Regions from separate parts of the Neorhizobium sp. DAR64872/K0K18 genome, predicted to be linked through region 2. Evidence: predicted binding sites of a transcription regulator. Region 2 holds the regulator's gene; the other holds the start of a gene.
What was found. The regulator PhoB, encoded in region 2, activates phosphate uptake and scavenging genes when phosphate is short. The targets are predictions, from matches to a motif close to TGTCATNNANCTGTCAT.
Positions count from the first base shown of each region.

Region 1: ACQY1P_RS00870 (DUF2278 family protein) is a predicted target of PhoB. The motif match lies at 2,121-2,137, and genes of this name have one in related genera.

Region 1 covers NZ_CP191445.1:182,573-189,704, forward strand. The annotation lists gene ACQY1P_RS00860 (GntR family transcriptional regulator) at 1-336, opposite strand, end outside; partial or broken gene ACQY1P_RS00865 (FCD domain-containing protein) at 638-929, shown strand; gene ACQY1P_RS00870 (DUF2278 family protein) at 1,041-2,090, opposite strand; gene ACQY1P_RS00875 (ComEC/Rec2 family competence protein) at 2,262-3,728, opposite strand; gene ACQY1P_RS00880 (four-carbon acid sugar kinase family protein) at 4,336-5,364, shown strand; gene ACQY1P_RS00885 (FadR/GntR family transcriptional regulator) at 5,367-6,071, shown strand; gene ACQY1P_RS00890 (iron-containing alcohol dehydrogenase) at 6,165-7,132, opposite strand, start outside.
Region 2 covers NZ_CP191446.1:371,028-378,380, reverse strand. The annotation lists gene ACQY1P_RS07310 (ArsR/SmtB family transcription factor) at 1-545, opposite strand, end outside; gene ACQY1P_RS07305 (DMT family transporter) at 671-1,585, shown strand; gene phoB (phosphate regulon transcriptional regulator PhoB) at 1,567-2,250, opposite strand; gene phoU (phosphate signaling complex protein PhoU) at 2,376-3,089, opposite strand; gene pstB (phosphate ABC transporter ATP-binding protein PstB) at 3,141-3,956, opposite strand; gene pstA (phosphate ABC transporter permease PstA) at 3,972-5,288, opposite strand; gene pstC (phosphate ABC transporter permease subunit PstC) at 5,285-6,769, opposite strand; gene ACQY1P_RS07275 (substrate-binding domain-containing protein) at 6,957-7,353, opposite strand, start outside.

The DNA.
Region 1 (7,132 bases), on a different replicon from region 2:
GCCGGGTGTCAGACCGCGCCGACGCATGTCTTCCGAAAACGAGGAGATCTGGTTCAACGGACGCTCGACACGCGGTTCGATGACGATCGACCCGACGCCGGAGCGTCGCTTGATGAGACCTTCGGTTTCCAGATAGTCCAGAGCTGCCCGTGAGGTACTCCGGCTGACACCGAAGCGCTTGTTGATCTCCGCTTCCCCCGGCAGAACATCGCCAGGCTTGAAACTGCCGCTCTCGATGTCCGTCCGCAACCGGTCCGCAATCTGCGACCAGCGTGGTATCGGGCTTTCTTCAAGATCGGTATCATTCCAGCTCATGGCGATAGAGTATAACGTCATGACATTTCGTCAAGGCTATTTTTGAGCAATTTGCTGTGCGCTTAGTTTTTGGGCGAGTTGAGTATTATTGAACAGCGCTCGCCGATGGACGGTGCCGAGGTGGCCGTCGAAGTGCGGTCCCTCCAACGCGGTAAGTATGTTCGTGGTCGAGTGCTCCACCGCCTTGGAGCCCTCCATCTTGGGGTAAGGTCAAGTCGGGGCGGCAGGACGGCTCGTCAACATAAGCCGTCCCGTCGCAAACGGAGCGAGCGTTGCTCTTCCACCATCGCCAGCTTCCTCACATTCAAAAGCGCTGAACTCTGACATCATCGAACACCAACGCCGATCCATGGGAAAAGCCGAGGAGTTTATCGCAGCAGATATGCAGTTTCACACGCGCATCGCGCAGATCACCGGAAACCCGATCTTAATTGCAGTCAGTGAAGCGATGCTGGCATGGCTGATGACCTATTACACGGACGTGCTCATCTGGACCGGCAAGGAGAAATTCACGCTGGTTGAGCATGAAGAGCCTCCATCGACTGGCGGCTAAGGATGTTGGCGGTGCGGTCCTTACGCACCTTGGACGGTCGAGGGCATCGTACACGCGATAGCAAGACCATAAAGGGACGGATGTTCTGACGGCAGGTCGATGGTTCTCGTCCGTTCAACTTGAAGGCTCGGAAGCGGATGTCGCGATAGCGCTTCTCTGTGGTAAAGTTTGGTCACGGCTGAAATGGAATGGTTCGCCCAGGTTGGCGCGCCTGACCCTTGGTGTATGAAACGCCATGCACCTTGACGCCATCGACGTTCAACAGAGTTATGATCCCTCCCTTGTTAGACAAAGCGGCTGGTGACTTGATCTCGATGCTCATGGTCGCGCCAGCAGCGATCGTGCCGGACAGCGTCATCGTATTCTTCTGCTTATCCTTGATCATCCATCCATCGAGCTGAACGGCAACGTCGGCCGTATTCAGTAGGGTGACGGTCTCGCGTTCGGGGGTGCGCACGTCGTTGACAAGTGCTGCGATGATCCGCACCAGTCCATCAGGAACGTCAAACGGCGGAATTCGGTCGCGATCTACCGGCGTATGTGGCTCACCATCGTGATCTGGATTGGCCGGGACGATCGGATCGGCGCTATCGTCGTCGGAATGCCAAGCTTGCGTCTGAAACTTGAGGAAGATCGCCACCCACTGGTTTTCGTTCGGGAATTCGAAAATCAGCGCACCATCTTGGAATCTGCCGTTGTCGCTCGCGAATTTACCGGGCGGGTTACCCTGGTTCATATGGATATCATGAATGCCGCGACCTGGCTTGAAACCGAAATACTTGTCCGCTTTGTCGGGTTCTGGACCCCAGGTTTCGCCAAATGCATAGATCCAAGACTCTTCATCGGACATGGCGCGCTGCACATAAGCGTCGATCTTTTCGTTCAGGTCGTTGTCTGGCCCTGTGGCTGAAAGCGGCAAGGGCTTTAGCTCCCAAGGCTGCATGAGATTGCTCCGAATGAAGTCGAGAGCGATGCCATCTGGAACGCTTGCTGCGCGGTGAAGCCCCTCGGACAACGCCGCAATCTTTTCCGTGATCGGATGCTCAAAGGCCGAGCGGACCAAGAACTGTACTTCGCTCCCGTCCTGTGATCTGACATTGATCGCAATGCGATGCATGGTTCCGTTTTCGGATACCAAAACCTGATAGTGGGGATTTGCGCCTGTTGCGAGGCGGTTGTTCGTCGGACGTCCCTTCAGGACGGCGTAGTTTTTCAGCGGCATGTCAGGGCTCCCACAGTTAGAATTCATCGAATAGCAGTGTCGTGACAATTGCAGGTTGGTTGATCGGCTTGAGAACGACAGTTTCTGTAAAGTCTGACGTCCTCCGTTTGCGAGTGGATCAGTCAAAATGACAGGGCAAGCCAACGCGCCGCGTGCCTGCGGCAGTTTAGCCTAAAGCTTTGGCGCCGCCCGCCTCACGGCTTTTGCTGCGAACGAAATCTCGCCTGTGGCCGAGACCGTAAATCGATACGCCTCGTTCATAAGTTTCTTGCCTGAGTGAGTGAAAGCGAGCACCCGCTCACCATCTGTCCTAACGTGAGAGATACCGAAATTGGTTCGCTCAAAAGCGAACACCTTCCTCGCGGCATCCTTGGGGTCATTCACAGAGCCAAGGACCTTGAAAAAAGCCGCGAGCTCAGTGCAGAATATGATGGAAGGTGTTGTTCGCCCGGCTTTTCCAAGAGCTGCTATAAGAGTGGCGCGTGGGTGAATGTATTCCTTAGCTTCGCTCTCGTCTCCTGACGAAATCAACGACACGACCGGAGAGACCTCCTTGAGAAACTCCATGTCGAAGTCGGCGGACCCATGGTGAGGCGCCTTCAGGATTTCCGCGCGGACGGCTGCACCGGGTAGCGCCTCTCGCAACCGTTGCCCGGCCTCCTGGTTCATGTCGCCGGTAAAAAGAAACCGAACGTTGCCGTAGCGGAGACGGAAGTTGATCGAATGTCCGTTGATCGTATGAGACGCGGAGGGAGAGCCAACCTTGGCGGCGACAGTCCCTAACATGAGATTTGCATCGTCCGGTGGTTCACCCAAAAACCGCAAGCCGACATCCTTGTCGATAATATCGGTAATGGGGCCAAGAAGCTCCACCGAGATATTGTCGGCGGCGAGAAAGTCGAAGGCACCTACACTTGTGTGATCAAGACGCCGCTTCTCAATCGGCTTCCCGGTTGCGCGTTCGACGCGTGATCCCCACGCTTCGAGGGTCTCGACCCAAGTGTTGAACTTCCCGTTTCTGTCAACTTCCGGGACGGTAGCTTGATCGTCCACGAGGTCGACAATGAATACCCTTCCATCTGCCTCTACGGTCCTGCCGAACATCTCGGTTTCTTTTCGGCGTTCGCCGGTAAGCTTCTTCAGCGGGCGTTTCACGATGCCATTGTGAAAAATCCGCTTCGGGGCGACAAATATCCGCTTTTGAGGTCTCGTATCGGTTTCCGACTTTCGCAGTTCGGTAAGGCCATCAAAATGGTCGGCGTCACCGTGCGTGATGAGAATGAGATCGACAATCAGTGGATCGTCATCGCTTGTTTTCGGAAATCGCGCATTGGCATGCCGAGCAAAGAGCTGGTTGTCGCCGCCGTCGATGAAGATCACTTTACCGCTCGGCGTTTCGATGATCAGGCCATCGCCTTGCTGGACGTCGACCATCGACAGACGGAGCAATGCATCCGACCGAAGTCGAGCCCGCCCATCGATAAATCCTCGGTCTACAACTCCCCGGAGACCGACGATCTCAACCTCTTTTTTGCCCTCTGGCTCAGACAGGACATTGCAGCCATCACCCCAGTAGTACTGGGCTTCCGAACCGTCGGGTCGCCGAAGATTTACGATGTCGTCATCAAGATATTGCATCAAAACTCCTCCACAGAGAACGATCAGAAACAAAAGTTTAGATTAGTATTCTATCGAGTCAACTAGAGTCTAAGATTAAAATCGGCCAAAAGCAGTCATCAATTATTCATAAGGTTCAAGAATATTGTATTTATCAATGCCATGTGAAAAGAGTGACTGAACTCCGTCAAAGATGCGAAGCATAGGCCTTTAGTGCTGATCGCAGCGGTTTGCGCTTGCCTTGTTGGGTGGCGGATCGCGCACCATGCTCTCTCGGTGTCCTGCTGAGGCGGGCAGTCAGCCAGGAGCATCAGTGTTATGTAAAGCAGCCGCGTGACGGCTGACGGCTCCTAAACCGATCGACCGTGTCTCGAATGGACGCGATCCAAGCCTGCCTCGATCTGGCAATCCTGTGCGACAGATAGCAAGCTGAGGCTGTAGGAATGCTCCGGACGAAGACGCTCGCCAAGATTCGCAATGTCGACGAAAAAGTCGAGCAGCGCGTCAGCTGGCCCAGTCACGTCGCGGTCGACGGTGGCCATACATTTGTCATTTCACTCCATACCCATGTTGACTTATAAGCACTTTTCCGTGGTATAAAGCTTACAACATAAGTAGGTGGAGGCGTATGTTAGTCATTCTTGCGGACGACCTGACCGGTGCGCTCGACTCGGCGGCGCCTTTTGCCGGGCGAGGTATTCGCACCGACGTGGCGCTCAACCTTGATTCAATTACTAGGATCGTCGCCGATCGCCCCGACGTTCTGTCCATCAACCTCAACACCCGCGAAACAAGTGCCGGCGAAGCACGTGCCGCCACGGCTGCGACAATCGCCTTGCTGCCGCCGGGAATGCGGCTGTTCAAGAAGGTCGATTCCCGCCTCAAGGGGAATATCGTTGCCGAACTGGACGCCATCCCTTTCACCCATGCCCTCGTTGCGCCCGGGATACCAGAGTTCGGTCGGGTCGTTGCGAACGGATGTGTCACAGGCTTCGGTATCGACGCTCCGATCGTGATCGCCGACAGGCTCGGTGCGCACACAGCTCGTGCCCATATCCCTGACGCTAGCTCAGCCGCCGACATGGACGTTGCGCTCGACGTCGCTGAACACAACGGGACCGATCTGCTGATCGGCGCTCGCGGTCTTGCAGAAGCGCTCGCCCGTCGCATGACGAACAAGGTCGATGCGCAGGCAGCGACCATCCCGTCCGGTCCGATCACATTTGTCATCGGATCGCGCGATCCGATCACGCTTGCGCAGATCGATGCCCTGCGCAACGGCCACAGCCTGACATATCTGCCTGCGCCGAACGGCCGGCTGGACGCGGAAAGTGGGACAAGACCTGATCTGACGCTGGTGCACGCGACGCCGGGTGAGGAAAAGGTCGATGCGCAGCTTGTGGCGGAAGCTCTGGCTGACGGCGTGCACGAGAACCTTGCCGGTTACGACGGAACGCTGCTTCTCTCCGGTGGAGCGACGGCCGAGGCGGTGCTGCGTCGGCTGGGCCTGTCGAGGCTGCGTCTGCATGGCGAATGCCTGCCGGGTCTTGGTCTTGCGTCGGCACAAGGGCGCTGCATTATTGCAAAATCGGGTGGCTTCGGTCATCCCCATACGTTGAAGCAAATTGCAGACATGGTCCTGCGAAAGGCAGGTTGACGATGGGACTGGAAACGGGAACCGCCCGCAAGGGCCTTGCGGATATCGTGTTCGAGCGGATGCTGCGCGCAATCAAGTCCGGTGCCTACAAGCCCGACGAGCGCCTGCCGACGGAACACGATCTGGCCGCCGAATTCGAGGTTTCCCGACCCGTCATCCGCGAAGCGCTGAAACGCCTGCGCGACCAGAGCCTGATCTATTCGCGGCGTGGTGCCGGCAGTTTCGTCCGCTCGGTCGGGCTTCGCAATCCGCTCGGTTTCGGCCAGCTGGAAAACGTAGCCGACCTTCTCAACTGTTACGAGTTTCGCCTGACGATGGAGCCGGCTGCCGCCGCTGCCGCTGCCGCCCGTCACGATGCCGACAGTCTGAAGGCGATCCGCCAGGCGCTGGAACTGCTGCGCGATGCCACGAACCGCCAGTCACACCGCGAGGATGCCGACTTTCAGTTCCACCTCGCCATCGCCCGCGCCGCGCAGAACAATTATTTTACCACCGCCATGGAGGCCCTGAAGGATCATATTGCCGTCGGCATGAAATTCCACGGCGCCTCGATCAAGCGCGAAGCGTCCGGCCTGTCGCGCGTGTTTGGCGAGCATGAGGCCATTGCAACAGCGATCGCCAACAGCAATGAGGAAGAAGCGCGCCGTCTGATGTTCGAGCATCTGAAGGGGTCGCGGGAGAGGCTCTTTCAGTCGTCGCATCTGTAGGCTCGATCTTGAGGATCGCGAGCGATTTGACTTCGGTATAGTACGCAAAAGGCGGTGCTTGGCGGCACCGCCTTTTTCACTGGAGCGAGGTTCTCAGAAGCTCGCGCGATAGATCGCCAGAACGTCATCCACGCTCATATCGGCCGGGTTGTTGTCCATGAGGCGACGGATGGCATGCGCATCTGCGGCAAAGCGCGGAAGATCGGCTTCGGTCGCGCCATGTTTTGCCAATGACATCTCGATGCCGAGATCAGCACAGAAGCCATAGGCCTGCGCGGACAGGTCGGCCTGCGAGAGATTTTGGCCTAGCCCCAGCGCCTGTGCTACTTCCGCAGTCTTGTCCTTTGCCACTGGCGCGTTGAACGCCAAGACGTGGGGAAACACGATGGCATTGGCCAGTCCATGCGGCAGATGCAGCAGCGTGCCGAGCGGATAGGCGATGGCATGGCCTGCCGCGGTATTGACAGGCCCGAGGCAGATGCCGCCGTAATAGGACGCCAGCATCAGCCCTTCGCGGGCCTCACGATCTGCGCCGTCCTTGACCGCGCGGCCCAAGAACTTGCCGACGAGGTGAATGCCCATGCGCGCAAAACCGTCGATCATCGGATGCGAACGCTTGCTGGTGAAGGCCTCGACGCAATGCGCCATCGCATCGACTCCGGTTGCAGCGGTGACCGCCGGCGGAACCGAGTAGGTGAGTTCCGGGTCTAGCACTGCAAGATCGGCGATCAGGTGAGGGGATTCGACGGCAATCTTCGCGCCCTTTACGGGATCGGTGATCAGCGAGCGGATGCCGGCTTCGGAGCCTGTTCCAGCCGTGGTGGCAACCTGCGCCAGGCGCGTGCTGCGCCCCGCCACTTTGTTGGGTCCTGCGACATCGGACAGGGTCTGCTCGCTATCCCAAAGGGCCGCGACAAGCTTGGCGACGTCCATGACGGAACCGCCGCCGAGGCCGACGACGAGATCCGGCTTTGCGGCGCGCGCTGCCGCCAGTGCGGCATCAAGCGTTTCGATCTCCGGCTCGCCTGGAATGGCGTCGAACAGGGTAACCTTGCCCGGCA
Region 2 (7,353 bases):
CGCTCGCTCCAATCGAGGCATGTCCGGCACAGAGGGCGTTTCGAGCGGGTCAGCTGGTCGAGATCGATCCCGAAATCACAAAAGAACCGTCTGCCCTCGTCGGTGATCAGGCCTGCTCCATCGCCGAGCAGCAGATAGCCGTTGCCGGTCAGGGAGTCGGCGAGCGCGATGGCGAGGCGGCCTGCCATGTGATCGTAACAGGTGCGGGCAAGCCGTAACGCCTCGTCTTTCGGGCCGACAGGATGATGGCGCTTCGGCCCATCCGCGGCGACTGCCATCAACGCGTGGATCACGTGCGCGACTTCCGGAGAGGCAAGCCGGTAGTAGCGGTGCCTGCCCTGCTTCTCGACTGCGATCAGATGCGCCTTGGCCAGTTTGCCGAGATGGCCGCTGGTTGTCTGCGCGGTGACGCCGGCATGGCGTGCCAGTTCGCCCGCCGTCAGCGCCTGGCCGCCCATCAGCGCGGACAGCATGTTGGCGCGCGCGACATCGCCGATCAGGCTTGCAACTTCCGCAATCGTATTTCCTGAAACCATATTGGACATGATCCAGTTCTAGCACCGGAAAACTTTGCCGTCAGCGATCAACGGTTCGGCCGTCGCCGAAGCATTTCTTTTCCTCTCTCCGCTAAGAGCGGGCGGAGATTGCATGGATGGGGATAGGAACTGGAATGGCGGACACCAAAACAAGCATGGCAACGGATCTGTTGCTGCTCCTCACGCTCGCGACGCTTTGGGGCGCGTCCTACACGCTGATCAAAGTCGGTGTGGAGACGATTTCGCCTGTCACCTTTATTGCCGTCAGAACACTGGTCGCCGGGCTCATTCTCGCTGCGGCACTACGCCTTCGCGGATTGAAGCTGCCGACCGACCGGCAGACCTGGAAGCTTTTCACGGTTCAGGCCTGCCTCAACAGCGCGGTCCCCTTCACCCTCATCGCCTGGGCCGAACAGACGACCGATGCGGGCCTTGCCACCATCTTGAGTTCAACGACGCCGATCTTCGCCTTTCTGTTGACGGCGCTGATCACCCGCCATGAAAGCGTCTCTGCGGCCAAGCTGTTTGGAGTTGCCGCAGGCATTGTCGGCATATGCCTGATCGTCGGCATGGAGGCGCTTGCCGGCTCGGGCGAGAACCTCTGGGCGCAACTCGCCATCGTGGCGGCGACGATCTGCTATGCGGCGGCTGCCATCTTCGGCAAGAATTTTAAAGGATTGGACCCGATGATGCCCGCCGCGGGATCGCTGATTGCAGGGGCGGCCATCCTCATTCCCGTGAGCCTCGTGGTCGATCGGCCCTGGACGCTGACGCCCAGCGCCGATTCCATGCTCGCCCTGTTGGCGCTGGCGGTATTTTCGACGGCGCTGGCCTTCGTCATCTATTTCCGGCTGGTCCAGACGCTGGGCTCCGTCGGCACGACGGCGCAGGCCTATCTGCGGGTGCCGATCGGCGTTGGCATCGGCGTCGTGTTTCTCGGCGAAACACTTGCCTCGACAGCCTGGCTCGGTCTCGCCTGCGTCGTGACCGGCGTGATTGCCATGACGCTGCCGGCTAGGAGACGCGGTGCTCAGGCTTCCATCGAGTAGCCGGCACCGCGGACCGTGCGGATGACGTCCTGCATGTTGGAAAAGTTGAGCGCCTTCCGGAGGCGCCCTACATGCACGTCGACGGTACGCTCGTCGACATAGATGTCATGGCCCCAGACGCCGTCGAGCAGCTGCGAGCGCGAAAAGACGCGGCTGGGCGAGGCCATCAGGAATTCCAGAAGTCTAAACTCTGTCGGCCCGAGGCGAACTTCGCGGCTCTTGCGGTGAACGCGATGGGTTTCGCGATCGAGTTCGATATCGCCGCATTTGAGGACGCTCGAAAGCACCTCCGGTCGGGCACGGCGCAGCATCGCCTTGACGCGGGCCATCAGCTCCGGTGTCGAAAACGGCTTGACCACATAGTCGTCTGCGCCGGTGGCAAGCCCGCGAACGCGCTCGCTTTCTTCGCCGCGCGCCGTCAGCATGATGATCGGCAGGCGTTCCGTCTCCGGCCGCATACGCAGGCGACGGCAGAGTTCGATGCCTGAAACGCCCGGCAGCATCCAGTCGAGAATGAGAAGATCCGGAACGCGCTCCTGAAGCCTGATTTCCGCTTCGTCACCGCGAAGCACGGTATCGACCTCGTAACCCTCGGCCTCCAGGTTATACCGAAGGAGGACGCTGAGGGCCTCTTCGTCTTCCACGACTGCGATCTTCGGCTGCATTCCGACTTGCTCCGTCACTCGTCCCGAACTGCACTTAGATCCGCCAGATCCGCTCGCGCTGCTTCAGGTCATTGGTTTTGGCAGTTATCGTCCCGAAACCGGCGGGCGATTTCGGGCGAGCTGCATCATGTCCCGGCGGAGCCGAGCATGTTGGACGTATCGTCTTTCGGACGTTCGCCCTCCGGCTGTGCGCCGGTCGCGATGTAGTAGATGGTCTCGGCGATATTGGTCGCGTGGTCGCCGATGCGCTCGATGTTCTTGGCGCAGAACAGGAGATGGGTGCACGTGGTGATGTTGCGCGGATCCTCCATCATGTAGGTGAGGAGTTCGCGGAACAGCGAGGTGTACATCGCGTCAATCTCTTCATCGCGCTGGCGGATGATCTCGGCTTTTTCCGCAGAGCGGTTGGCGAAGACATCAAGAACGTCCTTGAGCTGCACCAGCGCCAGTTCGGAAAGATGCTCCAAACCACGGGCGAGCTTGCGCGGGACGCCTGTTCCCTGCACGGCGAGCACGCGCTTGGCGGTGTTCTTACCAAGGTCGCCGACGCGTTCCAGGTCTGCTGCGATGCGCAGCGTGCCGATGATCTCGCGAAGGTCGGCCGCCATCGGCTGACGCTTGGCGATGGTGACGATCGCCTTGTCCTGGATATCGCGCTCGGCATGGTCGAGAATGACGTCGTCCGAGATGACCTTCTGGGCCAGTGCGGAGTCGGAGTTGACGAGCGCACGCACGGCATCACCGCACATCTGCTCCGCCAGGCCGCCCATTTCGGAGATCCGGCGGTTCAGGTATTTCAGTTCCTCGTCATAGGCCGAGAGAATATGGGTCGAAACCATGTGTCTGATCCTTGATGTCTGCAGTTGCGGCTGACGGGCTCTGCGCCCGCATCAGCCGAAGCGGCCCATGATGTAATCCTGGGTGCGCTGGTCATCCGGATTGGTGAACATCTTGTCGGTATCGTTTTCCTCGACCAGATGGCCGAGATGGAACATTGCCGTGCGCTGTGAAACGCGGGCTGCCTGCTGCATCGAGTGGGTGACGATCACGATCGTGTAGTTGGCGCGCAGTTCGTGGATCAGTTCCTCGACCTTGGCCGTGGCGATGGGGTCGAGTGCCGAGCACGGCTCGTCCATCAGAATGACTTCAGGCGAAACGGCGATCGCACGGGCGATGCAAAGGCGCTGCTGCTGACCGCCGGAAAGGCCGGTACCGCCTTCATGCAGGCGATCCTTGACTTCTGCCCAGAGGCCGGCGCGCTGCAGGCTTGCCTCGACAATCGCGTCCATTTCCGTCTTGCCGCGGGCAAGGCCGTGGATGCGGGGACCGTAGGCAATGTTCTCGTAGATCGACTTCGGGAACGGGTTCGGCTTCTGAAACACCATGCCGACCCGGGCGCGCAGCTCCACGACGTCGATTTCCTTGTCGTAGATATCGTCGCCGTCGAGCGTGATCTTGCCGGTGACGCGGCAACCCTCGATCGTGTCGTTCATGCGGTTCATCGTGCGCAGGAAGGTGGACTTGCCGCAGCCAGACGGACCGATCAAAGCAGTGACGGTATTTTGGCGGACATTCAGGTTCACGTCATAAAGAGCGCGCTTGTCACCGTAATAAACGGAGACATCCTTGCCGATCATCTTATATGCAACGTCGTTCATTTTCTTGACCAGCGCCTTCTCAACTGCAGCTTCTGACATCATGTTCATTGCTTCCCCCTTCCTCTACCAACGCCGTTCGAAGCGGCGTCGCAAGAGAATTGCGCCAACATTCATCAAGATCAGGAACAGGAGCAGGATCATGATCGCTCCCGAGGTTCGTTCAACGAAGGCGCGTTCCGCCTCGTTGGCCCACATGTAGATCTGTACCGGCAGTGCCGTCGACGGATCCATCGGCGTGGTCGGATAGTTTGCCACGAAGGCGACCATGCCGATCAAGAGAAGCGGCGCGGTTTCGCCGAGCGCGTGCGCCAGGCCAATGATCGTACCGGTCAGGATACCGGGCATGGCAAGCGGCAGGACGTGGTGGAAGATGGTCTGCATCTTCGAGGCACCGAGCCCAAGCGCTGCGGCGCGGATCGACGGTGGCACTGCTTTCAGCGCCGCGCGGGTGGCGATGATGATGGTCGGAAGCGTCATCAGCGTCAGAACCAGGCCGCCGACCAGCGAGGCCGAGCGCGGTAGGCCCATGAAGTTGATGAAGACCGCGAGACCGAGGAGACCGTAGACGATCGACGGGACCGCTGCGAGATTGTTGATGTTGACCTCGATCAGGTCGGTGAACCGGTTCTTCGGGGCAAACTCCTCAAGATAGATCGAGGCTGCGACGCCGATCGGCAGAGACAGGACGAGCACGATCAGCATCATGTAGAAGGAGCCGATCAGAGCGACGCCGACGCCGGCTGCTTCCGGACGGCTGGACGCGCCGTTGAAGAAAATGCCGGTGTTGAATTCCTTGGCGAGCGCACCGCTGTCGGTCAGCTGCTTCATCCATCCGACCTGCTGGTCGGACACCTTGCGGCTGGTTTCCGCCACGTCGAGATTGATCTGGCCTTTCACGGCGCTGTCGATATCGCCGGCCGCCAGGAGCGAAACCGTCTGGGTCGTGCCGATGATCTCAGGATCGGAAACGACCATATCGCGCAGCTGGCCACGAACGCCGTCCGAAATCATCTGGTTGACGGCACGCAGACCCTGGCGATCGTTTTCGGCGACGCCCAGAACCTTCGCCAGCGCATTGCGGGCGACGATCGGGTAGTTGGCCGTCATCAGCTTGGCCGGATCCGTAGCCCGCACATTATCCTTGTCGATGATCTGCTGCGAGAACTCGACAGGGATGGTGATCATCGTCTGCTGAAAGGCGGTATAGCCCTTCGAGACGACCGACCACAGAAGGAGCATCAGGAACAGGATGCCGAACGAGAGAGCAGCGATGCCATAGGCACGAAAGCGGCGCTCGGCGGCGTAGCGGCGTTTGATACCGATATCGCGACGGGCAGGCTTGGCCAAGACGCCGGCGGTGGAGGAAACCACGTCGGTCATTCGTACTGCTCCCGGTATTTGCGCACGATGTAGAGCGCGTAGATGTTGAGGCAAAGCGTGATCGCAAACAGCGTGATGCCGAGTGCGAAGGCGACGAGCGTCTGCGGCGAGGTGAATTCAAGGTCGCCCGTCAGCTGGCTGACGATCTTGACGGTCACCGTCGTCATCGGCTCGAACGGGTTGAGCTGCATGCGGGCGGCGACACCGGCGGCGAGCACCACGATCATGGTTTCGCCGATGGCGCGCGAGGCGGTCATCAGGAGGGCGCCGACGATGCCCGGCAGGGCTGCCGGCAGGACGACCTTCTTGATGGTTTCGGACTGGGTGGCGCCGAGACCGAGCGAGCCGTCACGAAGCGTTCCCGGCACGGCGGTGATGATGTCGTCCGACAGCGACGAGACGTAAGGGATCAGCATGATGCCCATGACGAAGCCGGCAGTGAGAACGCTCTGTGCCTGGATGAAGTTGGCGTAATCGCCTGTGACAAGGCCGTTCAGCTGCGAAGACAGGTCGCGCAGGAATGGGCCGACCGTCGTCAGGGCAAAGAAGCCGTAGACGATGGTGGGAATGCCGGCGAGAACTTCGAGCAGAGGCTTTGCCACGGAGCGGACACCGCGGGAGGCGTATTCCGACATGTAGATCGCGGAAAACAGACCGCTCGGGACGGCAACGAGCATGGCGACGAAGCCGATATAGAGTGTGCCGAGAAGCAGCGGGATAAGGCCGAACTGACCAGCCGAGTCCGTGGCGCCGGCGGCCGCAAAGCGCGGATCCCACACGGTGCCGAAGAAGAATTCCCACGGCGGGATGCTGGTGAAGAAATGGGTCGCTTCCGTCAGCATCGAGGCGACGATGCCGACCGTCGTCAGGATCGCGATCGAGGATGCGACGACGAGGCTGGCGAGGATCACCTTCTCGACACGGTTGCGAGCCCGAAACCGCGGCGCGATGCGCGTGTAGGAAAAGCCGGCGCCGATCAGGGCTGCCAGAAGGACTACCGCGGTCATAACCCAGTTGCTGATCTTGGTCATGACGTTGAGATCGCCAGCGGACTCGACCATGTATGGTTCGGGGTCGCCGGCAAGCGGGACGCCCTTAGCGCCAAGCGCTGCGCGCAGTTCGACGGGATTTCCGCCGATGCGCTCGATCTCGTCCAGGCTCAGTACGTTCATGCCGCGCGCAAGCGAGCTTACCATGCCGAAGGAGAGACCCTGTTCGGCCGGCGAACGCGCCTTTACGTCTTCAGGAAAGCCATCGAGGACAGTGGAGTTGATATAGAGGGGGCTGACGACCAGCCACGCGGCCAGGATGAGAACCGACGGCAGAACGGCGCAGAGTGCGACGAAGGTGCCGTAGTAGCCCGGACGTGAATGAAGCTTTGAGGAACGGCCGCCGGCGATTGCCAGGGCGTGCCTGGTTCCGACAACGTAACAAGCGATCGCAATTATCGCCAGAATCAATAAAATCAATGGTGTGCTCATTAAAATCCCCCGGCCTACCGCCATCGACGGCACCCATTACCGCACAAATCCCACCATCGGAATCAATATGTTTCGCCATCCAAAACGCAGCGACTGACGCCAAGCTTTGCTTCTGTCGCACGACGGACAAGTCGCCGCCTGGCACGAAAGAAGACCGGCGCCGCAAGAAGCGGCGCCGGAATTTTGATTACATGGTCTTGCCGGCTTCGAAGTCCTTGCGGACCTGTTCGCGCTGATCGTCCGGAGCAGCAACCAGGCCGTATTCGGCGAGCGGGCTGTCAGGGCCGATCATTTCGTCGGAGATGAAGAACTCAACATATTCCTTGAGGCCTGGGATAACGCCGAGGTGAGCCTTCTTGACGTAGAAGAACAGAGGGCGCGACACCGGGTACTTGCCCGAAGCAATGGTTTCGGTGGAAGCAACGACATCCGAAACGGTCGCGACCTTCAGCTTGTCCATGTTGTTTTCATAGAAGGCCAGGCCGAAAACGCCGAGGCCGGTCTTGTTGGCCGAGATGCGGGCCAGCGTTTCGGTGTAATCGCCGTCGATGTCGACAGCTGCGCCGTCCTTGCGAACTGCAACG